3 regions of the Leminorella grimontii genome follow, and region 2 is predicted to be linked to each of the others. Evidence: predicted binding sites of a transcription regulator. Region 2 holds the regulator's gene; each other region holds the start of a gene.

Region 1 (10,625 bases), 960 kb from region 2:
CAGGTTTCCAGCTCGGGGATAGAAATCAGCGGCAGCAGGGCCACGTTGGGGCTGCGGCCCTGAATGGAGTCCAGCAGCGTCTGATACTTCAGGTTGCTGATGAAGATGTGCTTTTCGTGGTCCGGCAGCGCCTGATAGTCGATGCGATCGCGCGAAACGTCAACCTCTTCCGGGCGCCAGAAGAAGGAGAGCTGCTTTTCAATCAGCTTTTCAAACAGCTCGTGCTTTTGCTGGTCGTAGCGAGCCACGTTGACCGGCTGGCCGAAGAACATCGGTTCTTTAAGCTGATCGTTTTTTTTCTGTGAAAACGTCGTGTAGGTATGCGGCATTGGTATATCCCCGTAATTGTCCCTTTATCGTTCAGCAAGCCGCGGCTTTTGGGCCGGGCGCGGAAGTCTAACGGGCATAGGGGAGCAAAGGCTCCCCCAAAAGCGTCATTAAATTTTGCAGGCGCCGCTTTCGCAGCCGTCGTCTTCCGCCTTGGCCGGCATCAGGTCTTCCTGTGCGTCCTCAGCACCGTCGCGGGTGTTCTGGTAGTAGAGCGTTTTCACGCCGTACTTATAGGCGGTGAGCAGGTCTTTAAGCAGCTGCTTCATCGGTACCTTGCCGCCAGGGAAGCGGGTCGGGTCGTAGTTGGTGTTGGCGGAAATCGACTGATCGATAAACTTCTGCATCAGGCCGACCAGGTGCAGGTAGCCGTCGTTGCCCGGCATGTCCCACAGTAGCTCATAGTTGCCGTGCAGCTTTTCGTAGTCGGGAACGACTTGACGAAGGATGCCGTCCTTTGACGCCTTAATGCTGATATAGCCGCGCGGCGGCTCAATGCCGTTGGTGGCGTTGGAGATCTGGGACGACGTCTCTGACGGCATCAGCGCAGACAGCGTAGAGTTGCGCAGGCCGTGGGTCTTGATCTCCTGACGAAGCGTTTCCCAGTCGTAGCGAAGCGGCTCGTTGCACAGACTGTCCAGATCCTTTTTGTAGTTGTCGATAGGCAGAATGCCCTGCGCATAGCGGGTTTCGTTAAACCACGGACAGGCTCCCTGTTCTTTCGCCAACTCGTTGGACGCCTTCAGCAGGTAATATTGAATGGCTTCAAACGTCCTGTGGGTCAGGCCGTTGGCGCTGCCGTCGGAATAGCGTACGCCGTGCTTGGCCAGATAGTAGGCGTAGTTGATGACGCCAATGCCCAGCGTACGGCGGCCCATGGAGCCTTTTCTGGCGGCCAGAATCGGGTAGTCCTGATAGTCCAGCAGGGCGTCAAGAGCGCGTACCGCAAGGCTTGCCAGCTCTTCCAGGGAGTCCAGGCTGTCGATAGCGCCCAGATTAAATGCGGAGAGCGTACACAGCGCGATTTCGCCGTTTTCGTCATTGATGTCTTCCAGCGGCTTGGTCGGCAGCGCGATTTCAAGGCACAGGTTGGACTGACGAACGGGCGCAACCGTCGGGTCGAACGGGCTGTGGGTGTTGCAGTGGTCGACGTTCTGAATATAGATACGGCCGGTAGAGGCGCGTTCCTGCATCATCAGCGAGAACAGCTCGACGGCTTTCACCTGACGCTGGCGAATCGACGCGTCCGCTTCGTACTTCACGTACAGGCGCTCAAACTCGTCCTGATCGGTAAAGAAGGCGTCGTACAGCCCCGGCACGTCGGACGGGCTGAACAGGGTGATGTTTTCGTTCTTCAGCAGGCGCTGGTACATCAGCTTGTTGAGCTGAACGCCGTAGTCCATGTGGCGCACGCGGTTTTCTTCTACGCCGCGGTTGTTTCTCAGCACTAACAGGCTTTCGACCTCAAGATGCCACAGCGGGTAGAACACCGTTGCCGCACCGCCGCGCACGCCGCCCTGAGAGCAGGACTTCACCGCGCTTTGGAAGTGCTTGTAGAACGGAATACAGCCGGTATGGAACGCTTCGCCGTTGCGAATAGGGCTGCCGAGCGCGCGGATGCGGCCGGCGTTGATGCCGATGCCGGCGCGCTGGGAAACGTACTTCACGATGGCGCTGGAGGTGGCGTTGATGGAGTCCAGACTGTCGCCGCACTCGATCAGCACACAGGAGCTGAACTGGCGGGTCGGCGTGCGCACGCCGGACATAATTGGCGTCGGCAGCGAAATTTTGAAGGTGGAAATTGCGTCATAAAAGCGCTTCACGTAGCCCAGACGCGTCTCGCGCGGGTAGCGTGAGAACAGGCAGGCGGCGACCAGAATGTATAGGAACTGGGCGCTTTCATACACTTCGCCGGTGACGCGGTTTTGCACCAGGTATTTGCCTTCCAGCTGCTTCACCGCTGCGTAAGAGAAGTTCATATCGCGCCAGTGGTCGATAAATTCGCCCATCTGCTCGAACTCTTCCAGGGTATAGTCCGTCAGCAGGTGTTCGTCATAGCGGCCCATCTCAACCATCTTTTTCACGTGGTCGTACAGCGCGGGCGGCTCAAATTGCCCGTAGGCTTTTTTGCGCAGGTGGAAAATGGCCAGGCGGGCGGCCATGTATTGATAGTCCGGCGTGTCGCGGGAGATAAGATCGGCTGCGGCCCGAATGATGGTTTCGTGAATATCGGACGTGCGGATGCCGTCGTAGAACTGGATGTGGGAGCGCAGCTCAACCTGGGAGACGGAGACGTTGTTCAGTCCTTCCGCCGCCCAGTCGAGAACCCGGTGGATCTTGTCGAGGTTGATGCGTTCCTTGCGACCGTCTCGTTTAGTAACCAATAAGCTTTGATTCATAGCGTAATACTACCTTTCCGTGAAAAAAGTGTGTCTTTCAAAACGTTCAAGACACCAACCATCGCTCAGCGGGAGATTCCGACGCTGGCGACAAAACACAATATATAGGGGGGCTAATAGCAATAAGCTACAAGATAGTGTTATTAGGGGGCGTTTGCAAGTGAACAAAAAAGGGAAAAGCTGTGGATAACCTTTGGGATAAATGGGCTAAGTCACCGTATCACTGTAAGTTCTTCGCGCGCTATAAAAGTGATAAAAAAATGCTGAATTTTAGTAAAAAAATGAATTGTCTTTTTGTTCTACAGAGAGTACTAACGCGTTGACCGCCGGTTTTTTCCGGCGGCCTGAAGCCTTACTCTTCCCGTTCGCAATGTAACATATAGTTAACGTCAACGTTAGGCCCCAGCCAGAAGCTTTGGCGCAGTGGATTATAGTGTAGCCCGATGATGTGCTTCTCACGCAACGGCGTGTGGCTAACCCAGTCGATAAGCTCTGAGGGTTTGATAAACTTGTCGGCATCGTGGGTACCCTTGGGCACCATTCGCATCACGTATTCGGCGCCTACTACCAGCATCAGCCAGGCCTTGGCGTTACGGTTGATGGTGGAGAAGAAGACCTGTCCGCCGGGTTTGACCAGCAGAGCGCAGGCGTTAACCACCGACGCCGGATTGGGGACGTGCTCCAGCATTTCCATACAGGTAACGACGTCATACTGACCGGAGCGCTCCTGGGCGAGGCTTTCTACCGTCTGCTGGATATATTCCACCTCTACGCCGCTCTCAAGAGCGTGCAGGCGAGCGACGGACAGCGGCTCAGAGCCCATATCGAGGCCGGTGACCTTTGCGCCTTCCTTCGCCATGCTTTCGGCCAGAATGCCGCCGCCGCAGCCGACGTCGAGCACGCGTTTGCCGAACAGACCGTCAGCGCGACTTTGAATGTAGTCCAGACGCAGCGGGTTGATCTGATGCAGCGGCTTAAATTCACCGTCAAGATCCCACCAGCGTGAAGCCATGGCTTCAAACTTGGCTATCTCGTTACGGTCGACGTTTTCTGTGGCGCTCATGACTCGATACCTGAATAAACTATGGGGCCGACAGTATACCCGCAATTTCCCGCGGAGGGGAGTTAGGCTGTGCAGAGAGGAAAAATGGGGAATATTAGAAACCCCCTGCGGGATGTGATATAATTTTGCACCTTTTCGAGGCTAATAAATTAGAGGGATAGCGGCTTCATGAGCGACCTTGCCAGAGAGATAATGCCGGTAAATATCGAGGACGAACTAAGAACGTCGTACCTCGACTACGCGATGTCCGTTATTGTCGGACGCGCGCTGCCGGACGTTCGAGATGGACTTAAGCCGGTACACCGTCGCGTACTGTATGCGATGAGCGTGCTCGGCAACGATTGGAACAAACCTTATAAGAAATCAGCGCGCGTTGTCGGCGACGTTATCGGTAAATATCACCCTCACGGCGACAGCGCGGTGTATGACACCATCGTCCGTATGGCGCAGCCTTTTTCTCTGCGCTATATGCTGGTCGACGGTCAGGGGAACTTCGGTTCCATCGACGGCGACTCCGCGGCGGCGATGCGTTATACCGAAATTCGCATGTCGCGCATGGCGCACGACCTGCTGGCGGATCTGGATAAAGAGACCGTCGACTTCGGGCCGAACTATGACGGCACCGAGCAGATCCCGACCGTGCTGCCGACCCGCGTTCCCAACCTGCTGGTTAACGGCTCCTCCGGCATCGCCGTGGGCATGGCGACCAACATTCCGCCTCATAACCTGGTTGAAGTGATTAACGGCTGTCTGGCCTATATCGACGATGAGAACATCACCCTTGAAGGGCTGATGGAGCACATCCCGGGGCCGGACTTCCCGACGGCGGCGATCATCAACGGTCGTCGCGGCATTGAAGAGGCCTACCGCACCGGCCGCGGCAAGATTTATCTTCGCGCTCGCGCCGAAATCGAAACCGATGAGAAGAGCGGTAAAGAAACCATCATCGTTCATGAAATTCCCTATCAGGTCAACAAAGCGCGCCTGATTGAGAAAATTGCCGAGTTGGTGAAGGATAAGAAGGTTGAAGGCATCAGCGCGCTGCGCGACGAGTCCGATAAGGACGGTATGCGTATCGTGATTGAAACCAAGCGCGACGCGGTCGCTGAAGTGGTGCTGAATAACCTTTATTCACAAACTCAGCTGCAGGTGACGTTCGGCATCAACATGGTGGCGCTGCACAACGGCCAGCCGAAGCTGCTGGGCCTGAAGGACATGCTGGAGGCGTTTATTCGCCACCGCCGCGAAGTTGTTACTCGCCGCACCATCTTTGAACTGCGCAAAGCCCGCGAACGCGCCCATATCCTTGAAGGTCTAGCGATTGCGCTGGCCAACATCGATCCGATCATTGAGCTGATTCGCGCCGCGGCAACCGCTGCTGAAGCGAAAGTCGCGCTGCTGGCTCGGCCTTGGGAGTTGGGTAACGTAGCCGCAATGCTTGAGCGCGCCGGCGACGACGCCGCTCGCCCTGAATGGCTGGAGCCTGAATACGGCATTCGCGACGGTCAGTACTACCTGACCGAACAGCAGGCCCAGGCGATCCTTGAGCTGCGTTTGCACCGCCTGACTGGCTTAGAGCACGAAAAGCTGCTGGACGAATACAAAGAGCTGCTGGTTCAAATCGCAGCGCTGATTCTGATTCTGGAAAGTCCGGAGCGCCTGATGGAGGTGATCCGCGAAGAGCTGACGGCTATTCGCGATCAGTACAACGATCCTCGTCGTACCGAAATCACCGCCAACACCGCCGATATCAATATCGAAGACCTGATCGAGCAGGAGAACGTGGTTGTGACGCTGTCCCATCAGGGCTATGTCAAGTACCAGCCGCTGTCCGACTACGAGGCTCAGCGTCGTGGCGGCAAGGGTAAATCGGCTGCGCGCATTAAAGAAGAAGACTTTATCGAACGCCTGCTGGTGGCCAATACGCACGATACTATTCTGTGCTTCTCCAGCCGCGGCCGCCTGTACTGGCTGAAAGTGTATCAGCTGCCTGAGGCAAGCCGCGGCGCTCGCGGTCGACCCATCATCAACATTCTGCCGCTGGAACAGGATGAGCGCATTACCGCCATTCTGCCGGTTCGCGAATATGAAGAGGGCCGCAACGTCTTTATGGCGACCGCCAACGGTACCGTGAAGAAGACCCAGTTGACCGAATTCAGCCGTCCGCGCAGCGCGGGCATTATCGCTATCACGCTGAATGACGGCGACGAGCTGATCGGTGTTGACGTCACCGGCGGTTCCAACGAAGTCATGCTGTTCTCCGCTATGGGTAAAGTGGTTCGCTTCTCTGAGGCGGCGGTTCGCTCCATGGGCCGCACCGCTGCCGGCGTTCGCGGTATCCGTCTGGCCGACGGCGACAAGGTGGTTTCACTTATCGTTCCTTACGGCAGCGACAAGCCGCAGGTAGCGGGCGATGAGGCGCTGGAGGACGACGAAGCGCTGGTTAACGACGACCTGCCGGAAGATGACGACGATGACGGCGTAGAGGAAGCCACCTCCAGCGGCATCGGCGATATTCTGACGGTGACGGAAAACGGTTTCGGCAAGCGCACCAGCCTGAGCAGCTATCCGACCAAGTCGCGCGGCACCAAGGGGGTTATCTCCATCAAGGTGAGCGAGCGCAACGGTCAGGTAGTCGGCGCAGTGCAGGTCGATGCCTGCGACCAAATCATGCTTATCACTGACGCCGGTACGCTGGTTCGTACGCGCGTGGCGGAAGTCAGCGTCGTGGGCCGTAATGCTCAGGGCGTAACGATTATCCGTACGGCGGAAGACGAGCGCGTCGTTGGCCTGCAGCGGGTTGCCGATGCGGAAGAGGATGACGAAAACGTCTGTGACGAAGAGGCGCTGGAGGGGGATACCGATACGGTATCGTCTTCTGACGAAGAGTAAGCCGCCTTACCGTCAGTGAATAGAAAAAGCCGATGCGAAAGCGTCGGCTTTTCTTTTACATGGAGTGCGTAAGACAATGCGGTCCGCTACTGATAGGCATCAAACCAATCGTCGGCGCTTTCCCAGGTTTGCTGAAGGATTTCGCTCACCAGCTCCTTATCCGACTTCATTCCACCTAGAACCGTAATGTCATTAGCGCTGCCGCGCCGCACTCTGACGCGCACGTCGGCAAAATGGCAAAACAGCCGCTTTTCCAGCTCTTCCTTCAGCGCGGCTTCGGCTCCGTTAGGGAGAACGTCTTCTTTGCGTATAGAGATTTCAACCTGCATGATTGACCTCGAGATTAAAAAATACTGTATATTTATATAGTATATTAAGCCGAAAAATAAGGCAAACGTCCTTTATTACTCATTTTTGCGGATATTGGGAAAATTACATAAACTTATAGTTGCAATGCGTTACTAGTTTGCTTTGTATTATGCATTACTTTGTTAAATAGAATTTTTCAAATTTTTTAGGGGGATAGAATCACTTAAACGGAGGTATAAACATGCCTGATGTCCTTATCGTGAAAGAAAGCCGTTCCGTTTTTTCTGGAAAAATCACTCCTCTGGTCGCCCATGAGGGGCTTTCGGTATGCGTTGTGAAGAACGTTTGTGACGTCGAACGATGCATCAAGCGAGAATGCCCGTCTGTCATATTTTTTGATATGAATATGCTGCACGGCCAGCACATTGACTTTTCTTTGCTGAGAAGCGCCAGCGTTATTATGCTTACGGATCATGCTGCTACCGGGTCAACGCTGAGAGCGATACATATTAACGGCCCTGAGAATCGCATTGAGGCAGTGGGTGAACAGCAGCTGCGAGGCCTTCTGTCTCAGGTCAAACGTACGGCAAGATCGGCCGATAGGGCTAGAAACGGCGCCGCGAAGATGAGGACGTGCGATCGCTTCGGTTCGCTTTATGGGCGCTCTCCTTTGATGCGTCACGTCTATGAACAAATTGCCTGCGTTGCGCCAACGAATGCGACGGTCCTTATCGTTGGCGAAAGCGGTACGGGTAAAGAGCAGGTTGCCCAGACTATTCACACCTTGAGCGCTCGCGCTCAGCAGGGCTTTATTCCGATAAACTGTGGCGCAATCTCTGCACAATTGGTAGAAAGCGAACTGTTTGGCCACGAAAAGGGAAGCTTTACCGGCGCGGACTCCCTGCGCCGGGGACTGTTTGAGCAGGCCAATGGCGGAACGCTTTTTCTGGACGAAGTGACGGAGATGTCGAGCGAGCTGCAGGTAAAGTTTCTACGGGTGCTGGAAACGGGAAGCTTTATGCGCGTCGGTTCGTCCGGCCTTCGCGACGTTGATGCGCGCATTATCGCCGCGACGAACGCACAGCCTGAAAAGGCGGTCGCTTCAGGGAAGCTGCGGGAGGATCTGTATTATCGCCTGAACGTTTTCCCCATTCAACTGCCCCCGCTGCGCGAACGGCGTGAAGATATACCGATTTTGGCAGAGCATTTTCTTCAGCAGGTCTGTAAGCGGGAAGGGCGCACGAAGCGCTTTCTGCCCTCCACGATTATTCAAATGTGTGACTATGACTGGCCAGGTAACGTTCGTGAACTGCGTAACGCGGTACAGCGTGGATTTATCATGAGCCGCGGCGATAGCATCGGCAGCGAGTGGTGGGTACAGGCTTTTCAGGAGCCGGATAAGCGCCTGCTAATTGACGCCGAGCGAGAGCTTATTTTTGCGACGCTTGAACGTTTTCACGGGCACAGAGAGAAAACCGCTGCGGCGCTGGGGGTGAGCCTCAAGACGCTCTACAACCGCTTAAAAAAATATGGTACTGGGCCTGACGGCGGCGAACGTCGGTAAAATTTACCGGAAGATCGGTAAAAAGCGCGTTCCTTTCTCGCTGAGCTTTGTTTTCCCCCTTAAATAGCTCTTTTTTGTTTTCCCTTAATAAATAGCGTGATACGCAAATATCCTTTTGGATATGTCTTCTCCCTACGCGTTGGCACGCCCGTTGCTTAATGGTAGAGGCGCGGCGGCGTTTTTGAAAACGACGCTGCGATGAATTGATTCTATTTCTTAGGCTTATTCGAGGAGGAAACCATGACTCAGACAAAAAGGCCGATGCCTGAAGATTGTCAAAACGAGACGTTTCAGGATGAGAAAGAGAGAAGGAGAGACGACGAAATGGGTGCTCAGCTGCGGGAGAAGGAAGAGGCGTGTAACGATAAAAAACGGGAAAAGCCGTGAGGCGGATGGAGGCAGCGATGAAAACGATAAACGTAGTATCTAACGTGCTGGCGGTAGTATTTTTTTCCGGCTTCGTCCTGTGGGTACAGGCTGCCGAGTCGGAAAAGAATCCGTTCGGCGAAAGCGCTCAGACGACGAAAGAGACGAAGAAAAATAGCGACGATAGCTTTATTGACGACGCCGGGCTGACGGCCAAAGTGAAAAGCGCATTGGCCGGTGAGGCGGGGCTGAAAACGTTGAAGCTCAACGTTGACAGCCATAATGGCAACGTCATCGTTACAGGGACCGTGAAAAGCGTGCGCGATAAAGAGGCAATAGGGCGCGCCGTAAGTGGCGTAAAGGGCGTTGAATCATTTAATAACGCCGTCACCATTCAACCATAGCGAGCGGTTACAGAGGGTAATCTATGAACTGGGATATTGTGGAAGGCAATTGGAAACAGTTGAAGGGCGCCGTTAAGGAGAAGTGGGGAAAGCTGACCGACGACGAGCTTGACCAAATTGCCGGGCGGCGGGAGCAACTGGTCGGAAGAATACAGGAAAGTTACGGCATCTCTAAAGACGAGGCCGAAAAGCAGATTAAAGAGTGGGAAACGCGTAACTAGTACGCGTCTCTCTTCGGTGAGCAAAGAGGAGGGCAATAAGCCGCTGTGCTTATTGCCTTTCTCTAGGCGACGTTTCATCACGACGTATCACTTGATCTTGTGCAGAGTGGATATTACGGGGGAATTCATATGCTTTATTACGCCCTGCTGTTTTTTGTCATTGCCCTAGTTGCCGCCGCGTTTGGCTTTGGCGGCATCGCCACCGGGGCGGTGGGGATTGCAAAGATTCTCTTTTTTGTCTTCCTTGCCCTGTTTGTCGTCGCGCTATTTGCGGGGCTGCGGCGCTGATTTCCGATTTGCTTGGCTATCAAGGGGCTTAAGCAAAAAGCCGAACGCCCCGATTTTTGATAGCTGCGTGGGATTGGCCTAGGCGTCGATATGTATCGAAAACCCGGATTGCTCTGGCATGATGTTGGCACTTAAGGTTAAGCTGGGAATGACGTAGTCCCCATCGTTTTGTCGCCGAAATGCGATGGGGGGTATGTTCCATAAATTATCCAGCTTTTGGCCCAGTTCGTCCTGAATATGGGCCATTCTTTTTGGGTCCATTTTTCCCGTCCGATAGATAACTGACGGAGGGAGAACGTCGAATCCCGGATACCAAAGAACGCCGTGGTGTATGGGAAACAGGAGGTCGTCCATAGGGCCGTTAATGCCTCTGGCGCTGTAGTGGGGTTCCCAGCCGCCGACGGTGACGAGCAACATGGCGCGCTTTCCCTTCATAACGCCGTCGCCCCAGTGCGTATCCGATTAGCTGCGGATATCCCAAACCTTGTAACCTATGAGCCGCCGGTTGAGGTTCCCCCTATGGAAATGCTGATGCTGTGGCATGAACGTTTGCATAGGGATCCTGCACACCAGTGGCTGAGAGAGTTTATTGCCGGTGTGGTTTAACCCTTGGTTTTAAGGCCTTTTGCTTCTCTAAGCGATTGGAAAAATTCAGCAACATGAATTTTTTTCATGCCCCGTGAAATTTCCTCATTTGCCAGACAGTGGCCTGCATGTCAATAATTAGCTATCCGGACGTTTGGCCGTCTATTTTAAATTGCGAATCAAATGGAGATAGCTCATGCAGCGACA
Region 2 (10,625 bases):
GTTGAGTATATCGATCTGCCGGCCAGAGGCGTTAAGGGAAACACCCATCTGCTGATGATGGACAATAACTCTGACGAGCTGGCACAGATGACGTTTGACTGGCTTAAGCAGCAGAAGCTGTTAAAACCGTAATCGCCTTGAGTAAAAGGTGAAAAACGCGGCGCGGGCAAACCCGCGTCGCCATAGCGACACCGTCAGCGCATATACTAAATAAGCCAGCGTTTACAAACGCTGTGAAGGTAAAACGCAGCCATCACGAGCGCCACCTCCCGTCGATGCTGAAAACACATCCCCGCCAGCTCTTATAGCGAACAGACAACCATAAGGAGTTCACATGGCAACGCGTATTGAATTCAGCCAACACGGCGGCCCACAAGCGTTGAACGTCGTTGAATTTACACCTGCAGACCCGGCTGACGGCGAAGTACAAATAGAAAACCGCGCAATCGGCATCAACTATATTGATACCTACATTCGCAGCGGCCTCTATCCCGTACCTCGCCTGCCCAGCGGCCTCGGCACCGAAGCGGCAGGCGTCGTGGTCAAAATCGGACGCGGAGTGGAACACCTTAAGCCGGGCGATCGCGTCGTGTACGCTCAGGCGGCGCTGGGCGCTTACAGCACGATTCACAACGCGCCGGCGGACAAGGTCGTTACGCTGCCCAAGTCCATCTCCTATGAACAGGCCGCCGCCTCGTTCCTTAAAGGGCTCACCGTTTACTACCTGCTGTATATGACCTACCACGTCAAGCCCGGCGAAGTCATTTTGTTCCATGCCGCCGCAGGCGGCGTTGGCCGCATCGCCTGTCAGTGGGCGAAAGCGCTGGGCGTGAAGCTTATCGGCACCGTGGGCAGCGCGCAGAAGGCCGAACAAGCCAAAAAGGACGGCGCCTGGGCCACGATTAACTATCAGGAAGAAAACATCGCCGAACGCGTGGCCGCGTTGACGAACGGAGAAAAGGTCAACGTGGTCTATGACTCCGTGGGCAAAGCCACCTGGACGGCGTCACTCGACAGCCTACGCCCGTTGGGGCTGATGGTCAGCTTCGGCAACTCGTCCGGCCCGGTAACCGGCATAGACATCGGCATCCTGAATCAAAAGGGCGGTCTGTACGTAACTCGCCCCTCACTGGGCCACTATTTGAAAACTCACGCTCAGTTGCAGAGAGCGGCCAATGAGCTATTTTCCCTCATCGCCAGCGGCGCGATTAGCGTCGACGTTCCTGCCGAGCAGCGTTTTCCACTTCATGAGGCCGTTCGCGCGCACCAAGCGCTGGAAAGTAGAAAAACCGTGGGCTCTTCGCTGCTGATCCCCTAATGTTGCTTATGTGCCGGTGTCAAAACGCCGGCATTGCTTTATCATGCGGTTATAAAACCAAAAGAGAGACACAATCTATGGGAATGCTTGCCCGCTATATTGCCGTGAGTGAAGACGAGCTTAATCGACTCATTGACCTAGGCGACGAACCGTTAACTGACGAAATCGACATGCTGGAAGAGAAAAATCCGACGCTGGATCTCGATAAGATGTGGGACGGCCTGCACTTTATCCTGACCGGCGTATCCGCCAGCGAACCGTTAGAAGGCGACCCGCTGAGCGATGCCATCGTCGGCGTTCACGTTATCGACGACGAAACGTTCATCGCCGCGACGGGCAACGGTGAGCTGAAAGAGATTATTAACGCCCTGAGCGGTGTCGACAGAAAGGCGCTTAAGGCCGAATTCTCTCCCCGTACCCTTGATGAAGAAAATATTTATCCGGACATCTGGCAGTCGGAAAATAAAGATTCGCTGTTTGAGGAGCTGGAGCAGGCGCTCGAGCAGCTTATTCACTTTTATCAGCAGTGTCTGAAAGACGGCAGCCACGTACTGGTCACCATCTTCTGATATCAGGGCCGCCCTGGCGGCCTTCCCCTCTCCTGCCGCAACCCCGTCACACAAAGAGCCACATTCTTTCTTGACTTAGAGTGCACTCTAACCCTTAGAGTCATTAACCCAGCGGCAAGAAGGCAATATCCTATGAAAATCGGCACATTAGCAAAAAAGGTCGGGCTGACGCCCCATACGCTGCGCTACTATGAACGTATCGGGCTGTTACCGCCGGTCTATCGCGACGCCGGAGGGCAGCGTGACTATGACGAAGTGACGCTTCAAAGACTGGAGTTTCTCGGCAAAATGAGAACGACCGGTATGCCCCTTCGCCAAATGCGGCGCTACGTATCGCTTGTTGTCTTGGGTGACGCGACCATCGCTGAGCGCAGAGCGTTACTGGAAGCGCATCGTGATGACGTCCACGCCCGCATGCTTGAACTGGAAAACTGTCTCGCCGTACTAGATAAAAAAATCGAGGGCTATTGCTCTCTCCCTATGTCTGACACAGCAGGAGATCCCAAATGAAATACGTACGATTTGGCTCAACCGGTCTTAAGGTGTCCCCCATCTGCCTGGGCTGTATGACCTACGGCAGCCCGCAGTGGCGAGAATGGGTATTAAATGAGGAGCAAACGCGCCCCTTTATAAAAAAGGCGCTGGACCTCGGCATTAACTTTTTTGACACGGCAGATATGTATTCCAAAGGCGCCAGCGAAGAGGTGCTGGGCAATACGCTGCTTAAGATGGTTCCCAGAGACGACGTCGTTCTCGCCACTAAGGTGTTTAACCCGATGAGCGATAATCCGAACGATCGCGGCCTGTCGCGTAAGCATATCCTTGCAAGCATAGACAATTCGCTAAAGCGGCTGGGCACTGACCATGTCGATCTCTACATCATCCACCGCTTCGACCCTGAAACGCCGATTGAAGAAACCATAGAGGCGCTCGACACCGTCGTTCGCTCAGGAAAAGCGCGCTACATCGGCGCATCTTCCATGCACGCATGGCAGTTTATGCGCATGCTGGATTTACAGGAGCGCTACGGGTTGGCCCGCTTTGTTTCCATGCAGAACCACTATAACCTCATCTACCGAGAGGAAGAGCGGGAAATGCTGCCCCTGTGTCGGGAAATGGGCATTGCGGTAACGCCGTGGTCGCCGCTGGCGCGAGGCGTGTTGACGGGTTCCAGAAAGAGCGCCACTCTACGGGCGACGACCGACGCGCCCGCGCATTCGTGGTACAACCATCAGGAAGAAGAAGACGCCATCGTGGCGGCAGTAGAGCGCGTCGCAGCAGCCCGCGGTATCCCGATGGCACAGGTGGCGATGGCCTGGGTTCACGGCAAGCAGGGAATTACGTCGCCTATTGTCGGCGCTTCTAAGCCGCACCATCTGGACGACGCTATCGCTTCGCTGTCAGTTGCCCTGACAGCAGAAGAGGTAGCAGAGCTTGAGGCCTCTTACCGCCCCAGAGAGCTTGCCGGCCACGCGTAAGCGGAATATACCGACGTAATAATAACGACAAAGGCGGCCAAAAGGCCGCCTCTCTTTCAGATATCCCCGCCGTCAGGCGTCCTTTCCCGAAACAAACGTCAAGGCTTGACGCAGAACTTCAACGTCCGCCCCCGCCTTATGGGCATTTTCGCTTAAATAGCGCCGAAACTGCCGTGCGCCGGGCACGCCCTGAAACAGGCCCAGCATGTGTCGGGTAATATGGCCAAGGTAGGTCCCTTTAGAGAGCTCTTTCTCGATATAGGGGTACATCGCTTCAACGACCGCAATCGGTGAGAGCGGCTCGGCGTTTTCGCCAAACAGTTCTGCGTCAACCCGCGCCAAAATGCCCGGATTTTGATAGGCCTCACGCCCCATCATCACGCCATCGACGTGTTCCAGATGCGCCTTAGCTTCTTCTATACTTTTTACGCCGCCGTTAATCGCAATAGTCAGATGAGGAAGCTCCTGTTTGACGCGATAGACGCGTTCATAGTCAAGCGGCGGGATCTCCCGGTTCTCTTTTGGACTAAGCCCCGACAGCCACGCTTTACGCGCGTGCAACGTAAAGCTTTGGCAACCACCCCGCTCAGAGACGATCTCAACAAAGCGCTGCAAAAAGGCGTAGCTGTCGCTGTCGTCGATGCCAATTCGCGTTTTCACCGTCACGGGCACGCTAACGGCCTCTTTCATCGCCGCGACGCAGTCTGCCACCAGCTCGGGCTCCGCCATCAGGCAGGCGCCGAAGCGCCCGTTTTGAACGCGATCGGACGGGCAGCCCGCATTCAAATTAATCTCGCTATAACCAAGCGCTTGCGCACGCGCTGCGCACTCCGCCAGCGCGGTAGGATCGCTGCCTCCCAGCTGTAGCGCAACCGGCTGCTCTTCCTGGCTATAGCCTAAATAGTCCCCCTTACCAAACAGAATGGCGCCCGTAGTCACCATTTCGGTATACAGCAGCGTCTGGCGCGTCAGTAGGCGATGGAAGTAGCGGCAGTGCCGGTCAGTCCAATCCAACATAGGAGCAACGGAAAAGCGGTGCGGGGGAAAATTGGCCATCGTGATGCGATTCACTCTCTTAACTTAAATCTGCGTTAGCTCGAAATGCGTTTTCCACATTTGAAAGCGCGATAGAAGGTCGGCGATTATATCACAGGTAAAAAGGGAGAATGCCGAAGCGTAAAAGAAAGCGCGCCGGGTTTATTGATTTACATCCGGCAAGTCACAGTGCATTAAGCTCCCTCTCGGCGTTCTCGCTCAGGCGTGGTAATATCGGCTTTCTGTTTATTGGGAGAGAAGTGAGATGTCCTCAGTCAACGTCGCGTCAATGTTAGCCAAAGTGCAAAAGCTGTGCGAACAGCGGGCCGTGCGCCTGACGCCACAGCGTCAGTTGGTTTTACAGCTGATGGCTGAACAGCCGAGCGCTATCAGCGCTTACGATCTGCTCGACCTGCTGCGGGAATCAGAGCCTCAGGCAAAGCCGCCGACGGTCTATCGTGCGCTCGACTTTCTACTCGAACAGGGCTTCATCCACAAGATCGAATCCACCAATAGCTACGTCGTTTGCCACCACGTCGGCGAACCGTTGCATACTTCCGCACTGTTTATTTGCGACAGCTGCGGCCTGGTCGCTGAGCACCATGCCGAAGGCATAGATCGGTTGCTCAAAACGCTGGCGGACGAAAGCAGCTTCACCATTCAGCACAGCGTGCTTGAAACGCACGGTACCTGCGGGCAGTGTAACCAGCGCGGCGCATAGCCATTACGCTTGGTACAATAAAGCCAATATCCTTCTTCGATGCCGAAATCAGGGCGTAAAAAAACGCCATAAGGCGCTTTTTTACTTAGCATTCTCACCGGAGATAGCGGCAAGGCGCGACGCTATTTGATCCGCTACATCCAGTCACCGTTGCGAATAACGCCAACGGCCAAGCCTTCAATGGTCAAGCTCTGTTCGCGCAGATCGACGACGATCGGGGCGAACTCTTCATTCTCCGGCAGAAGGTGGACGACGTTGCCCTGCTTCTTAAGGCGCTTAACCGTCACCTCATCGTCAATGCGCGCAACGATTACTTGCCCGTTGCGAACGTCCTGGGTCTTATGCACCGCCAGAAGATCGCCGTCGACAATCCCGATGTCCTTCATCGACATTCCGCTTACCCGCAGCAAAAAGTCCGCATGTGGACGAAACAGCGACGGATCGACGCGATAGTGGCTTTCAATATGTTCCTGAGCAAGCAAAGGCTCTCCCGCAGCCACGCGGCCAATAAGCGGCAGGCCCGCTTCTTCCACCTCTTCCATTAGAAGCCTGATGCCTCTGGATGCGCCGGTGACGATTTCAATAACGCCCTTGCGCGCCATGGCTTTCAGATGCTCTTCAGCAGCATTGGGCGACTTAAATCCGAGCGTTCTGGCAATTTCAGCTCTGGTTGGCGGCATGCCGGATTGGCCGATATGCTCGCGAATCATGTCATAAATCTGTTGCTGCCTGGCGGTTAGCGCTTTCATCTCTCGATTCCTTCAGCCTGTCTTTTTATACAGTAATGCTGTGAGTATATACAGGTATTGTACATATGGAAACCTCTAAACGGCATAATTACGAGATGTATCGAAAAATAGAATTAAAAAATGTCTGGCCGTTCTCAGGCACGAAATGAAGCAAGAGATAATTATTCAGTTCATTATTTGTACCGCTGAATAAAAATCCGTCGCATTCCGAAATACAAAACGCCGTATCCGCCTCGGCTAACGCCGCTTACGATGGTATCGACGGCTGAATCTGGAGAAGAAATGTAAGAAAGTGAGTCATTATTTCAAATTAGCCAGATAAAAACATCAACAAGAACTAAGAATGCAATCTAAAAAACCAAAAAAAATAAAAAAACAAAAACAACTCATCAGATTCTCTCTATATGAGACTTATTTCTCAAAATAAAATAATTCCCCCTCTTAATTAATTGACAACGAATTATTAAGGTAGCAAAATTACGAAACACGACTACATGCTCCAACTGTATTAGTGTAATAATAAATACTGCTTTTCCAATTTAATGGGAGAAAGCCTTATCCCTTTCTCCCTCCTTTTTTATTATTAAAATTAAAGTTTTAGTAGGTCTTTACCGCGGCGTTATGCTTAATTTTCAAAGGCATATGTTTATTCCCATGGTTACCGTATTTATTTTTTATAAATGAACCAATACGACATGGTAATAAATAATTATAGGTTTAATTAATATGGGGAATGCCGTTATGGAATATATCCGTTATGGTGCATTTATTACAGGAAAAAAGAACTGCGACGGAATACGCGTTATTAATCCCAAAACGTTAGAGTGCCAATGTACCGTTTGCAGCAGGCGATTTTATCTCTCGACGCCATATCAGCAAATAAAAAAGCGAGAAAATGCAGCATGTCCGCACTGTGATTGGAAAACGCTTCACTCTCACGTCGTTATCAGCTTTAGCTACAAAGACGAAGAAGGCGCCTTTAGTTATGAAGTTTGGGGAGACGAACGAATCTACTATATATCAGACGAAACGCATCCCCTTCATAAATGGCTGGCAGAACAGATAAAACAGGAACGCCGCTTTACACGCCTTGCCTATATCGCCACTATCGCCACTCGACGTGAACGCGCGCTGGAATAATCAAAGACGTTAAATAGTTAAACTTCCGTCTATTAGGCGTCAGGCGCCTCCCCAAAAGTGCTGATAAAGAATGCTCCCCCAGGCGAAAAGCGCTAACAGCCCCGTAATTAATACGGCGGCGGACCCCATATCTTTCGCCCTACCGGAAAGCTCATGCCGCTCAGTGCCGATGCGATCGACAACGGCCTCTATTGCACTATTTATCAGTTCAAAAATCACCATCAGCGCAACCGAACCAATCAGTAAAATACGTTCAATTGTGGATACGTCCAGCCATAGCGCGACCGCTACGGCGGCAACCAGCAGCACGCTCTCCTGACGAAAGGCCGCTTCGTGTTTCCACGCAGCGCACAGCCCCTTCCATGAATATCCTGCCGCTTTTACTATGCGCGTTAATCCCGTTGCCTGATTCATTTATCCACCATCTCCTTAAAAAATTATCATCAATTTTAGCAATTATCCGTTATCACATCATCACAGATTGCTTACAGTTCTGGTATTCTTGCGTTTCATCACTCAGTAAGAGGCACTTATTATATATGTCCGGTTGGCGAAATCTTTACTATAAACTCTTGAATATTCCAATAAAAATGTTGGTTCGTAGCAAATGCATCCCTTCCGATCCCGTCGCCGATTTGGGGCTGGATACCACGCGCCCGATACTGTACGTTCTGCCCTATAACTCAAAAGCAGACCTGCTGACGCTGCGCGGACAGTGCCTGGCGCAGGAACTGCCCGATCCGCTGGAACCATTCGAAATGGACGGCCAGCTGCTTCCTCGCTACGTGTTCATTCACGATGGCCCGAGGGTATTTAGCTACTACGCGCCAAAAGAGGAGTCGGTGAAGCTGTTCCATGACTATCTCGACCTGCACCGCAGTCACCCTCAGCTGGATATTCAAATGGTGCCGGTCTCCGTTATGTTCGGACGCTCACCCGGGCGCGAAGGCCACGATTCTCACGACGCGCCGCGCCTGCGGCTGTTTAACGGCATCCAGAAGTTTTTCGTCATCCTGTGGCTGGGGCGAGACAGCTTCGTTCGCTTCTCCCGCATCGTATCGCTGCGCCACATGGCGGATGAACACGGCACGGACAAGACTATCGCCCAGAAGCTGGCCCGCGTAGCGCGAATGCACTTCGCCCGCCTGCGCCTTGCGGCTACTGGTCCGAAGCTTCCCGTTCGTCAGGACTTATTCAACAAGCTCTTGACCTCTAAAGCGATTGAAAAAGCGGTAGAGGAAGAAGCGGCATCCAAAAAAATTCCTCTTTCCAAAGCAAAACAAAATGCCGTCGAGATGATGGAGGAGATAGCCGCCAACTTTACTTACGAAACGCTGCGCGTAACCGATCGCGTACTGAGCTGGACCTGGAACCGCCTCTATCAGGGGATCAAGGTCCACAACGCCGAGCGCGTCCGCAGACTGGCGCAGGACGGCCACGGCATCGTTTATGCGCCGAGCCACCGCAGCCACATGGACTACCTGCTGCTGTCCTACGTGCTCTATCATCAGGGGCTGGTACCGCCGCACATCGCTGCCGGCATCAACCTTAACTTTTGGCCTGCCGGGCCGATATTCCGTCGCCTTGGCGCGTTCTTCATTCGTCGAACCTTTAAAGGCAACAAACTCTACTCCACCGTCTTTCGCGAATATTTGGGCGAGCTGTTCAGCCGCGGCTATTCCGTTGAATATTTTGTGGAGGGCGGACGTTCCCGCACGGGTCGCCTGCTTGAGCCCAAAACCGGCACGCTGTCGATGACCATTCAGGCCATGCTGCGGGGCGGCAATCGCCCGATTACCGTTGTTCCCGTCTATATCGGCTATGAGCACGTAATGGAAGTGGGCACTTACGCCAAAGAACTGCGCGGCGCAACGAAGGAAAAGGAAAACCTCTGGCAAGTGGTTCGTACGATGCGCAAGCTGCGCAATCTGGGCATGGGATACGTCAACTTTGGGGAGCCGATCCCCCTGATGACCTACCTCAATCAGCACGTGCCCGATTGGCGAGACGCCATTGACCCCATCGAAACGCCACGCCCAAGCTGGTTGACGCCTGCGGTCAATCAAATAGCCGATCGCCTGATGACCAACATCAACAAGGCCGCCGCCGCCAACGCCATGAACCTGTGCTGCACCGCGCTACTCGCATCTCGCCAGCGCGCGCTGACCCGCGAACAGCTACTCGAGCAGCTTGACTGCTACGTTCAACTTCTGCGCAACGTGCCTTACGCACAGGACGCCACGGTCCCCAGCGATACTCCAGAGCAAATGCTGGAGCACGCGCTGAAGATGAGCAAGTTTGACGTTGAGAAAGACAACGCCGGTGAAATCATCATTCTGCCGCGGGAGCAGGCGGTGTTGATGACCTACTATCGTAACAACATTCACCACATGCTGGTGCTGCCGTCGCTAATTGCCAGCATCGTGATGCATCACGATAGCGTTTCTCGTGAAGAGATAGTTCAGAAGGTGTCTCTGATTTATCCGCTGCTGAAGGCCGAACTCTTCATGCACTACGATGAAAAAGAGCTGCCGCAGGTTATCGAGACGCTGATTAACGAACTGCTGCGACAGGCGCTTATCAAACGGCGCGACGACGGCCAACTGGCGCTAAACCCCGCCAAGATCCGCCAGCTGCAGCTGCTGGCCGCCGGCGTGCGGGAGACGCTGCAGCGCTATACCATCACGCTGTCGCTGCTGCGCAATAACCCCAGCATCAGCCGCGGCGTTCTGGAAAAAGAGAGCCGCCAGCTCGCCCAGCGCCTGTCGGTGCTTCACGGCATCAACGCGCCGGAGTTTTTCGACAAGGCCGTATTCTCCACCCTGGTAGCGACGCTTCGAAGCGCAGGCTATATCAGCGACAGCGGCGACGCCATTCCGGAAAACATGCAGTCTATGTACGACATCCTGACTCACCTGATGACGCCGGAAGTGACCCTGACCATCGAGAGCGTTAGCCAGTCTCTCGGCGATTCTTCATCCGAAGCGCAGTAAGCGCTATCTGGAAATAAAAGCAAACGGGCCGCAGTTCACACTGTTGCCCGTTTTTTAATCAGTAAGTGGGAATTAGCGCATCAGGATATCCATCAAAACGCCCAGAAATACCACCAGCCCGACGTAGTTATTGTTCATAAACGCCTGAAAACACCTGTCCCTTTCGCGATCCGCTATCAGCTGTTGCTGGTAGACGAACATCGCTCCCGCCAGCAGCAGCGACCAGTAAAAAGGCCCGCCCAGATGGTTAAGATAGCCTACGGCGTAAAGCGACAGCAGCGTTCCAAACTGCAGCAGGCCGATAATTAGTTTGTCATAGCGGCCAAACAGGATAGCCGTCGACTTGATGCCGATTTTCAAATCGTCGTTACGATCCACCATGGCGTACTGCGTATCGTACGCCACAGTCCAGAAAATATTTGCCAGCAGCAGCAGCCAACAGCTCATCGGCAGCGCGTTGCTAACGGCGGCGTAGGCCATGGGAATAGACCAGCCGAACGCAACGCCCAAAATAACCTGAGGGAAATGGGTGAAGCGCTTCATGAAAGGATACATCCAGGCCAACAGCAGCGCCGCAAAAGAAAGCCCGATGGTCAGGTGGTTGAGCATCAGCACCAGCAAA
Region 3 (10,625 bases), 230 kb from region 2:
GCGGGCGATTTGCTGAAAACCGGCGGCGGAAAGGTTAAAGAAGCGGCCGGCTCTGCGGCAGAAAGCGTTAAAGAGAGCGCAAAGGCCGGCGGCGAAATTTTCCGCGATACCGTTACCGCGGGCAAAGAGGGTTTTCAGGAGTCGGTAGCGCGCCACCGCCAGGCCGACGACAAGGAGGCTGACGATGAGTAATAACAGCGATCGCCTTAATCCCGCCAGCCGGGCGTTGATTGCAGGCGCTTTAGTCGGCGCGGCGGCCTCCGGCGTTGAGCAGTGGCGGCGCTATAAGAACGGAGAAAATACCCTTGAGCAGGCGACGGGTAAGGTACTGAAGGACGCCACCAAGGCGGGGCTTATCAGCGGCGCCGCCATGACGGTAGCGAACGCCACGGCAGGTCGCCCGGTGTTAACGCTTTTGACCGTACTCAGCGCCGGCGCAGCCGGTTTATACCTTATGGATGCCGTAAATAAGAGAGGCGCAGATGAAACAGCCGAATAATCCTTACTACTATTATCCGCCGTATCCCTATTCGCCTTACTCCCAGGGCTATGCTCCTGGCGCACCGCAGGGCCAACAAACGCCCTATCGCGCCGACAATGGCCGCGCGCATTTAATTACCGGCATCGTTGCCGGCGCGGCTATCGCCTATCTGCTGTCTAACAGTAAGGTGCAGGAGAGCATCGGCGCGACGGCTAACAGGGCCTGGGGCGCGGTGCGCGGCGAGGTTGAGGAGCTAAAAGAGCGGCTGGCCGACGTTCAGGCCGAGCTTGACTACTATCGCGAGAATGCGCAGGACGGCGAGTAGCGCCCGCAATGACGCATTTATCCCAAATTACGCCGGTTCACTCTTTGCCCGGCCGCCTGCGCGTGCGAATTCCTCTTTTGTTGGAACATGAAGAGTATGCCGGCTGGCTGAAAACGCAGCTTCTGGCCTTCAGCGGGGTCAGAGGAGTTCGCCTTCGCCCTGCGGCGGCGTCCGCCGTGCTGACCTACGATCCGCAAAAGACCGATGAAGCGGCGCTGCTCGCGCAGTTAAACCGCCTGGACTGGTCTCTGGCGCAGGAAAAGGAGTATGAGTCCGAGTACTGCGGCGGTGATAACCTGTTGAATATCGCAGGTCTGGCGGCTACGCAATTTCTTCCCAAACGCTGGGCCGCAGTGCCTGCGCTGGCGCTGATGGCGCCGACCATAGCCGAAGGGATCGAATCGCTTTGCCGACGCGAGCTGAACGTTGAGGTATTGGACGCGCTGGCGCTAAGCCTGTCCATCGTTCGCGGCGACTACCGCACGGCCATGCTGACCCAGAGCCTGCTTACGCTCGGAGAGTACTTTGAGCAGGAAACCAGCCGCCATTCGGACGAGCTGCTGTCCGAGCTGATGCAGCCACAGCATCACGCCGTTTGGGTTGAGCGCGGCGATGCGCGCGAAGAGATTGCCGCTGACGATCTTAAAAACGGCGACGTTATGCTGCTGGGACCGGGGGATAACATTCCGGCCGACGGTCGCGTTATCCGCGGCGTTGGCCTGATTAATCAGGCGTCGATGACCGGCGAAAGCGTGCCGGTGCGCAGAGAAAGCGGTGCATGGGTTTTTGCCGGCACTCAGGTGCAGGACGGCAACGTCGCGGTTCGCGCCGAACGCGTAGGGGACGACTCATCTACCGCCAGCATCCGGCGCTTTATCACCGAATCGCTGGGCCAGCGCAGCGAGACGCAGCAGGTGACTCAGCGAATGGCCGACCGCCGGGTGGCGATCACCCTCGGCGCAGGCGCGGGCGTGTTTGCGCTAACCCGCGACTGGCAGCGCCTGGCGTCCGTATTTCTGGTTGACTACTCATGCGCGCTGAAGCTCAGCACGCCGATAGCCTTCAAGTCAGTGATGTATAAAGCCGCTACCTCTGGGCTGCTGCTCAAGGGCGGCAGAGCGATAGAGCAGCTTGCCGATATCGATACGGTAGTGTTCGATAAGACCGGAACGCTCACCCACGGCGACATGCTGGTGACGGATGTCGTGAGCTTTGCGCCGGAAACAACCTGGGCCCGCCGCCTGTTGGCCATTGCCGCGTCGGTGGAAGAACACAGCAATCACCCGCTGGCGCGCGCCGTCGTCAACGCCGCCGCCCAGCACGAACTCCCCCATATTAACCACGGGGAAGTAGAGTACGTTATCGCCCACGGCCTGATTTCGGAGCTGGAAGGCAACCAGATGGTCATCGGCAGCCGCCACTTCCTGCGGGAACACTATCAGATAGACTTTGGGCCGTTCCAAAAGCAGATTGAGGTGCTGGAGGAAAAAGGCCGCCACCTCCTGTTTATCAGCCTGAACGAGCAGCTGGTCGGCATGATAGGGCTACAGGACAACGTTCGCGACGAAGCGGCCGAAGTTATCTCTCATCTTCGAGAGCTGGGTATCCGGCAGGTTGTTCTGTTAACCGGCGATAAACAGGAGAAGGCTGAACAGCTGGCCGATTCGCTGGGTATTGACCGCTATTTCGCCGAAGCAACGCCGGAAAGCAAGGTCGAGGTGGTGCAGACTCTTCAGGAACGGGGATGCCGCGTGCTGTTCGTCGGCGACGGCGTAAACGACGCCCCGGCGTTGACTCAGGCCGATATCGGCATGGCGATGAACCAAAGTACGGAACTCGCTCAACAGGCGGCGGATGCGGTGCTGATGCGAGATTCCCTGCACGGCGTGGCCACGGCCAGAGAGCTGTCCGTACAGGCGATGCGTTTGGTGAACAGCAACATCAAGGTTACCGAATGGGTCAACAGCGGCATTATGCTGGCGGCGGCGATGGGAAAACTTTCTCCAACGCTGAGCGCGCTGCTGCATAACGGGACGACGATCGGCGTTCTGCTGCGCTCGCTGTCTGCCCGCAGGTAGCCACCGAGTAAATAAGCGTAAACGGCGGTGATTTTTTATCCAGCCCTGATATCTTTCGGACAAATACAACATGGAATTAGGGATATCTGTTATGAAACGTATTTTTTCGGGAAGGGGCCGGATCCTGTTGGCCGTCGTGTTGGGCGCGCTGGTGCTTTCAGGCTGTTCAACTCGCTCTATTTCGCAGTCCGGCGGGCGCGGCGGTAACGCCTTTTACTCCGGCGAGCTTAAGGACAGCGACGTTCTGGGGGCCGCGCCTAAAAGCAAAGCTATCAGCGATGATGACATCCAGAAGGCCCTGAGCAGCGCGCGGCAGGATTTCCGCCTGCCCAAAAGCTCTTCCATTTTGCTTATTCAGTCCGGCGCAATGACGCCCGACGTTGAAATGCAACAGGCGCTGGCGCAGCACTATTCCGTCGCGCTTTACTCCGGCATCCCTCCCGACAGCGGCTATCGCTACGGCCAAACGACAGACAACGCGGCTTCGGTTGACTACCCCAGGCTGCTGCGCCTGACGGCGGCCAACGGCGGTCAGGATAAGATCCTGGTGTACTGGGGCCAGCTGGAGAGCGGCTCTGAAAACGAGGCTACCAAGGTGGTTTCCTGGGTGCCGTTTGTCGGCGGCGTTTTACCGGATGAAACGCAGCATATGCGCATCGTTCTGCGCATCGCGCTTATCGACGTCGCCAGCGGGCGTTGGACAACCTTCACCCCGCCGGTATTCGAGAACAGCAGCCTCAGTGGCCGCTATAACCGCGACTCAAAAGACGCCAAGCAAATTATGGAGCTGAAGTCTCAAGCCTATCAGGCCGCCGCTGAAGAAATTTATAAACGGTTTACGCAGTGATGCCTATTGATGAAAAACTTGCTTCATACTGATTACGAGCGATTTTTAATCGAGTTGTGTAGGAAAAATAGGTGAAATGATAATAATTTCACGCTTGGTTACACTTTGTCGGGCAATGTAGCGTTTTGGCAGTGGCTGGAATTTAGCGCTTGAACTAGATTTTAGATCCCAGAGGTATTTATTGGTGAATATCCGGCGGCGACGTCGGAACCATTTACTGGATTACACCGACCTACGCGGATGCGTAGGTTTTTTTTTACCTGAGCTGGGCGCCGGTTTTTTGTTCGGTTAACCGTAAGGTAATGAACGGCGTAATAATTCACTTGTCTTATCGGTGAAAGGGATGTATCAACGCATACTGCGCTGTGATAGGGAGATAGTCATGATTTACAAGGTTCTTCGGTTTATTGCTCGAACGTGCTTTCGCGTACGCGTGACGGGCGATCTTAACGGTTTCAATCATCAGCGCCTGCTGATAACCCCCAACCACCTTTCTTTTATCGACGGCGTCCTGCTGGGGCTGTTTTTGCCGGTAAAGCCGGTGTTTGCTATTTACACCAGCATGACCGACCGCTGGTTTCTGCGAATGATGGAACCGCTGGTGGACTTTGTGCCGCTGGATCCAACCAAGCCGATGGCGATTAAAACGCTGGTCCGCCAGATTGAACACGGCAGGCCGATCGTGATTTTCCCCGAAGGCCGCATCACGGTGACCGGCTCGCTGATGAAGATTTACGACGGCGCGGCCTTTGTGGCGGCGAAGTCGCAGGCGACGATTATCCCTATCTGGATAGACGGCCTGGAGCTGAGCTTCTTTAGCCGCCTGAAGGGCATTTTTAAGCGGCGCCTGTTTCCACAGGTCAACATTCATATTTTGCCTGCGACGACGATCCCGATGCCGGAAGGCGGACGAGCCGCCGAGCGCCGCAGGCTGGCCGGCGAGCGGATGCATCAAATCATGATGGACGCCCGCATGGCGACCCGCAGTCCGAGAACGCTGTATGAAGCGCTGGTTGAAGCAACCTGCCGCTACGGCGGCAGCAAGCCCTGCATTACCGATATCGGCCTGAAAGAGGACTCCTATCGCTCGCTTTTGAAAAAGTCGCTGGGCGTTAGCCGCATTATTTCTCGTTTAACCGCGCCGGGAGAAACGGTCGGCCTGCTTTTACCCAACGCGACGATTACCGCTGCGACCATTTTCGGCACCTCACTGTGCGGCCGCGTACCCGCCATGCTGAACTATACCGCCGGCGTTAACGGGCTGGAGAGCGCGCTTAAGGGCGCGCAGATAAAAACCATCGTGGCGTCGCGCCAGTTTTTGGAAAAAGCCAATCTGACGCACCTTGCAGAACAGGTAAAGGGCGCGACCTGGTATTTTCTCGAAGACCTGAAGGACACGGTGACCCGTGATGACAAGCTTTGGGTGTTAAAGCACCTGCTGATGCCGCGCTGCGCAATGGCGCCGCAAAAGCCGGACGACGCGGCCATTATCCTGTTTACGTCTGGTTCAGAGGGCAATCCGAAGGGCGTAGTACACACCCACAGCAGCCTGCTGGCTAACGTGGAGCAGATCCGCACCGTGGCGGACTTCTCGCCGCAGGACAAATTTATGTCGGCGCTGCCCCTGTTCCACGCCTTCGGCCTGACTGCGGGGCTGCTGGCGCCGATTGTTACCGGCAGCCGCATTTTCCTTTACCCAAGCCCGCTGCACTATCGCATCGTGCCGGAAGTGATCTACGATCAGAACTGCAACGTGATGTTCGGCACGCCGACGTTTCTCAACAACTATGCGCGCTTTGCCCATCCGTACGACTTCGCTCGCCTGCGCTACGTAGTGGCCGGGGCGGAGAAGCTTTCGAGCGCTACGCGCGAGCTGTGGCAGGAGAAGTTCGGCATTCGCATTCTGGAAGGCTACGGCGTGACCGAATGCGCGCCGGTGCTGGCGATTAACGTTCCGATGGCGTCCAAATCTCAGACCGTAGGGCGACTGCTGCCGGGCATCGAATCCCGCCTGATCTCAGTTCCGGGGATTGAAGAGGGCGGCCGCCTGCAGGTGAGGGGGCCAAACATCATGAAAGGCTATCTGCGGGTGGAAAACCCCGGCGTGCTGGAGCAGCCTGCGGCAGAAAATGAGCGGGGCGAGCTGGAAGTCGGCTGGTACGACACCGGCGACATCGTCTCTTTTGATAGTGAAGGCTTCTGCACGATTAAAGGCCGCGTGAAGCGCTTTGCTAAAATCGCCGGCGAGATGGTATCGCTGGAAAGCGTAGAAGCGATAGCCAAAAAGGTGGCGCCAAATGCCGAGCATGCCGCAACGGTGAAAAGCGACGTGGCAAAGGGAGAATCTCTCGTATTGTTTACCACCGCTGCCGAGCTGCCTCGCGATGCGCTATCGCGAGCCGCCCAGGAGCTGGGGCTGCCGGGGCTGGCCGTTCCTCGCGATATTCGGACCTTAAAGTCGCTCCCGCTTTTGGGCAGCGGCAAGCCGGATTTTGTCTCCTTGCGTAAACTGGCCGAAGCGCCTGCGGAGTCCGAATGACGACGATCGACGTAACGCCCAAGCCGCTGCTGAGCAGGGGCATGGTGGCGGTAACCAGCGCCCAGTTTTTATCGGCCTTTGGCGACAGCGCGCTGTTTTTTGCGACATTAGGCGTTTTGATTCAAAAGACCTACCCGCTTTGGAGCCACTCGGTGCTCCAGATGCTGTTTATTGTCGCCTACGTGGTGCTGGCGCCGTTTGTAGGGCAGGTTGCCGACAGCTTCTCGAAGGGGCGGGTGATGATGTTCGCCAACGCCGTTAAGCTTATCGGCGCGGGGATCATTTTCGCCGGCCTCGATCCGTTCTTTGGCTACCTGCTGGTAGGCATTGGCGCAACCGCCTATTCTCCCGCCAAGTACGGCATCCTTGGCGAGCTGACCCACGGCGATCAGTTGGTGAAGGCCAACGGCCTGATTGAGTCTTCTACGCTGGCGGCGATCCTCACCGGCTCTTTGGTCGGCGGCTGGCTGGTGGACATCAGCCCTTATATCGCGCTGACGGTATGCTGCATCGTCTATGCCGGCGCCGTCGCCGCCAACTTTTATATTCCGAAGCTACAGCCAGCCAGACCGGGCGCCCGCTGGAATCTTAAAGAGATGGTGGCGAACTTCGCCAACGCGATTGTGGTGCTCTGGCGAGATCAGGGAACGAGAATGTCGCTGGTGGGCACCAGCCTGTTCTGGGGGGCGGGGATCACGCTCCGCTTCCTGCTGATCCTCTGGGTTCCTGTCGCGTTAGGCATCGAAGGACTGCTTACGCCGACGCTGCTAAACGCTATGGTGGCGGTAGGCATCGTTATCGGCGCAGCGGCCGCGGCCAAGTGGATCACGTTAAAAACCGTGAGCCGCTGTATTCCTGCAGGGGTACTGTTGGGCGTCGGCGTGGTGGTTTTCGTACTGCAGGGCAGCCTGGCGCTCTCCTATGCGATCCTTGTTGTTATCGGCATTTTTGGTGGGTTCTTTATCGTTCCGCTCAATACGCTGTTACAGGATCGGGGAAAGCAAACCGTCGGCGCGGGTAATGCGGTGGCGGTGCAAAACTTTGGTGAAAATACCGCCATGCTGCTGATGCTCGGCCTGTACACGCTGGCGGTGAAAGCCGGTATGCCCGTTGTGGCGATAGGCTGCGTTTTTGGCGGCCTGCTGGCGGTGTCAATCGGCGGCCTGTGGCTTGTACAATTGGCGAGAGCGCGGAAGAAGTAGCCTCTTATTCAGACAGCGGCAGGTTAAAGTGTTTGGCCAGCAGCGCCCGCGTAAAGGCTTTTTTCAGATAGAAGCCGCGCGGGAGCGTCATAATCGGCTGGCCAAACTCGCCGATCGCATCCGTCAACGCCCGCGCGTTGGCGGCCTTGGGGCGGATTTGCAGCACTTCTCCGTGCCGGGCGGTGATGGTTTCTACCTTCCCCAGCACGATGAGGTCCATCAGCTCCTCCCAGTCGCGCTTGAGTTTGGTTTCCTCTTCTTCGTCCGGGCTCCACAGCAGGGCAGTGCCGATGCGCCGCTCGGCTAAAGGAATGCTTCTTTCTCCCTCTACCGGCACCCACAGCACCCGCTGAAGCTTCCTACGAAGGTGGCTGCTTTCCCAAGTCACCCCGCTGTTGCCGGTCAAGGGAGCGACGCATACGAAGGTCGTTTCCAGCGGATTGCCCTGCGCGCTTACCGGGATCGTCTTCAGTTCTATGCCCAGATGAGGAAAGTCCTGTTCGGGCTTGCTGCCGGCGCTGGCGCCTAAATAGTGTTCCAGCATCATGCCAACCCATCCCTTATCCCGCTTTAGATCTTTAGGGATCGGCAACCCTACGGCGTCCGCCAGCGCTTTCATCGTATATCCGGCCAGCGCCAGCGCTCGCTGATAGAGCTCCTGCTCGCTTTCTGGCATAGGAAGGGGCGTTACCGTATAGGACATTTAGGGATCCGTTTATCTGTTCTAAATTTATACAGCCCAAGGGGCGCGCTTGTAAGTCATTTTTCATAGCGTTAAGAAACAAATTAACGCTATGGTTTATATCATAATTTTTTATTTTTGGCCCGTTTCGCCTTCCACTATGGCTGAACGGATCGTCAATAAGCCACCGACAGTGAACAGGATCTTACACTATGTTATCCACAGATATCTTGGATAACTCACAAAAAGATGACTACTGTTTTCATTTACAGCATTGACTTCGGGGTTTTTTTGCGTATCAAACCGCATTTTGGTTAACTTTTTATCACTGTCTGTGGATAAAGTCGACGGAGGCTATTTTTTGTTCATGGCGATCTCGCCTAGGGATCTGCATCACATTTTAGATCCGTTTTTTGCCTGTTGGTTATTTATATTAACCTGATTTATATTGAATTATTTCAATTTCAATGCAGGATCAATTCTCTGGGGGTTCTGATTTCTACCCATATTGTTATCGGGTTCTTCACATAGATATCCACAGTAAAGGTGCATAAAGTAGGGTAATGTGGCTTTAGGCTGTTTATAACTTAATTCCAAATGTCAAGTTATACTCAGCAAGCGTATTGATAAGGGAATCTCACCCAGAGGTTTACCGCACCGTTTAGGCTGTGTCCCGCAACTGTACGCGGATGGCGCTGGCGGTCATTTTTACGCAGAGCAAGGCGCGAGCGGTGAGGTTTGGCGGGCCCAAATAAGCCGTGAGTAACGCAGCGCTGCGTAAAAAGGACCCCAGCCCTTCGGGACGAGTGCCAAAAGGGCGTACCCTGCGTTGTCGCACTTGGGCATAGGCTCACTATGCCCTGCGCGCTCCGCCTTGATTACGCCCTTTTGGCTCAGCGTCGCCACCGTGTACAGTTGCGGGACACAGCCTAGTATGAAACAATCAACCTATCTATAAAGAATTTATGCTCTGAGGTAGTCCGGTGATCGATGATGATGGCTACCGCCCGAATGTTGGTATCGTAATTTGTAATAAGCAGGGACAGGTATTGTGGGCCAGGCGATTTGGTCAACACTCATGGCAGTTTCCTCAAGGCGGCATCAACGCGGGGGAATCTCCGGAGCAGGCCATGTATCGCGAGCTTTTTGAAGAAGTGGGACTGAGTCGTAAAGACGTCAAGGTCCTTGGCTGTACGCGTAACTGGTTACGATATAAGTTACCTAAACGTTTGGTGCGTTGGGACACTAAGCCCGTTTGTATTGGTCAGAAGCAGAAGTGGTTTTTACTACAGCTGATAAGCAGTGAAGCCGATATCAACATGCAGCGCAGCAGCACGCCGGAGTTCGACGGCTGGCGCTGGGTGAGTTATTGGTATCCGGTTCGACAGGTCGTTTCGTTCAAACGTGACGTTTATCGTCGCGTCATGAAAGAGTTTTCTCCCATCGTTTTGGCGATGCAGGAAAAGCAGGAAACCCGACCGCAAAAGTCGAATTCGCCGTACCCGAAGCGTAGGAAGGGTGAACGCACCGGCGGTGATAGATAGTCATTAGCCCCACTTAATCGTGGGGCTATCCATTTTCACTCCCCGATATACGGGGCGTAAATGAGTGTAAAGCGGCCTTTTTCTGCGAACCAAACGCGTTTGGCTATGCTATGATTGCGCGGTTTTTTAAGCGCGTAATCAACGGCGCTGTCCGTTCTCAATTCAACGTGATATGTACTGTGGTGAGTGATGAACTCTAGCTTTCTGGAATTTCCTAAATTCGATCCGGTTATCTTCTCTTTAGAACCCACGCTGCCTTTGTCGCTGCGCTGGTACGGCATGATGTACCTGATAGGCTTCGTGTTTGCCCTCTGGCTAGCCAAGCGCCGCGCCGGGCGGCCAAACAGCGGCTGGACGAAGGACGAAGTGGAAAGCGTGCTGTATGCGGGCTTTTTGGGAGTATTCGTCGGCGGCCGCGTTGGCTACGTGCTGTTCTACAGCTTTCCCGACTTTGTCGCTAATCCGCTTTACCTGTTTAAAGTCTGGGAGGGCGGCATGTCCTTCCACGGCGGCCTGATGGGCGTCATCGTAGCGATGCTGTGGTTTGCGCGTCGCACCAAGCGCACGTTCTTCCAGGTGTCCGATTTCATGGCGCCGCTGATCCCCTTCGGGCTCGGCGTTGGCCGACTGGGCAACTTTATCAACGGCGAACTTTGGGGACGCGTTACCGATTTCCAGTGGGCGATGCGCTTCCCGACGGCGCGCGTCGCCGACCAGCTGTTTGTTGAACAAAACCCGCAGTGGCTCCCCTACATGCAGGACGGAATGCTGCCTCGCCACATGTCGCAGCTGTATGAAATGTGCCTGGAAGGCGTCGTACTGTTCCTGCTTCTGAATCTGTTTATCCGCAAGGCGCGCCCGGCGGGCAGCGTCTCGGGGCTGTTTTTGATTGGTTACGGGACGTTCCGTTTTATCATTGAATTTTTC

Evidence for each region. The regulator LexA, encoded in region 2, represses DNA repair genes until DNA is damaged. The targets are predictions, from matches to a motif close to TNCTGTATGTACATACAGNA.
Region 1: a site for LexA is predicted at 7,033-7,052, ahead of V8L73_RS07115 (DinI-like family protein). Genes of this name have one in related genera too.
Region 3: a site for LexA is predicted at 8,409-8,428, ahead of mutH (DNA mismatch repair endonuclease MutH). Genes of this name have one in related genera too.

Annotation. Positions count from the first base shown of each region.
Region 1 is NZ_CP146357.1:1,464,398-1,475,022, forward strand. Features, by position in the region: gene nrdB (class Ia ribonucleoside-diphosphate reductase subunit beta) at 1-329, opposite strand, end outside; gene nrdA (class 1a ribonucleoside-diphosphate reductase subunit alpha) at 438-2,726, opposite strand; gene ubiG (bifunctional 2-polyprenyl-6-hydroxyphenol methylase/3-demethylubiquinol 3-O-methyltransferase UbiG) at 3,079-3,789, opposite strand; gene gyrA (DNA topoisomerase (ATP-hydrolyzing) subunit A) at 3,958-6,681, shown strand; gene V8L73_RS07115 (DinI-like family protein) at 6,768-7,010, opposite strand; gene V8L73_RS07120 (sigma-54 dependent transcriptional regulator) at 7,232-8,554, shown strand; gene V8L73_RS07125 (hypothetical protein) at 8,795-8,941, shown strand; gene V8L73_RS07130 (BON domain-containing protein) at 8,959-9,324, shown strand; gene V8L73_RS07135 (CsbD family protein) at 9,348-9,545, shown strand; gene V8L73_RS07140 (DUF1328 domain-containing protein) at 9,675-9,833, shown strand; partial or broken gene V8L73_RS07145 (NAD(P)H-dependent oxidoreductase) at 9,912-10,295, opposite strand; partial or broken gene V8L73_RS07150 (LysR family transcriptional regulator) at 10,275-10,439, shown strand; gene V8L73_RS07155 (cobalamin-independent methionine synthase II family protein) at 10,615-10,625, shown strand, end outside.
Region 2 is NZ_CP146357.1:503,074-513,698, reverse strand. Features, by position in the region: gene V8L73_RS02580 (alpha/beta fold hydrolase) at 1-132, shown strand, start outside; gene V8L73_RS02575 (quinone oxidoreductase) at 335-1,318, shown strand; gene V8L73_RS02570 (YfbM family protein) at 1,396-1,887, shown strand; gene V8L73_RS02565 (MerR family transcriptional regulator) at 2,020-2,397, shown strand; gene V8L73_RS02560 (aldo/keto reductase) at 2,394-3,365, shown strand; gene dusA (tRNA dihydrouridine(20/20a) synthase DusA) at 3,438-4,421, opposite strand; gene zur (zinc uptake transcriptional repressor Zur) at 4,666-5,121, shown strand; gene lexA (transcriptional repressor LexA) at 5,256-5,870, opposite strand; gene V8L73_RS02540 (hypothetical protein) at 6,612-7,010, shown strand; gene V8L73_RS02535 (diacylglycerol kinase) at 7,050-7,424, opposite strand; gene plsB (glycerol-3-phosphate 1-O-acyltransferase PlsB) at 7,550-10,003, shown strand; gene ubiA (4-hydroxybenzoate octaprenyltransferase) at 10,076-10,625, opposite strand, start outside.
Region 3 is NZ_CP146357.1:737,494-748,118, forward strand. Features, by position in the region: gene V8L73_RS03520 (hypothetical protein) at 1-192, shown strand, start outside; gene V8L73_RS03525 (hypothetical protein) at 185-499, shown strand; gene V8L73_RS03530 (YtxH domain-containing protein) at 483-806, shown strand; gene V8L73_RS03535 (heavy metal translocating P-type ATPase) at 815-2,884, shown strand; gene V8L73_RS03540 (hypothetical protein) at 2,976-3,731, shown strand; gene aas (bifunctional acyl-ACP--phospholipid O-acyltransferase/long-chain-fatty-acid--ACP ligase) at 4,114-6,270, shown strand; gene lplT (lysophospholipid transporter LplT) at 6,267-7,472, shown strand; gene mutH (DNA mismatch repair endonuclease MutH) at 7,477-8,175, opposite strand; gene rppH (RNA pyrophosphohydrolase) at 9,138-9,698, shown strand; gene lgt (prolipoprotein diacylglyceryl transferase) at 9,888-10,625, shown strand, end outside.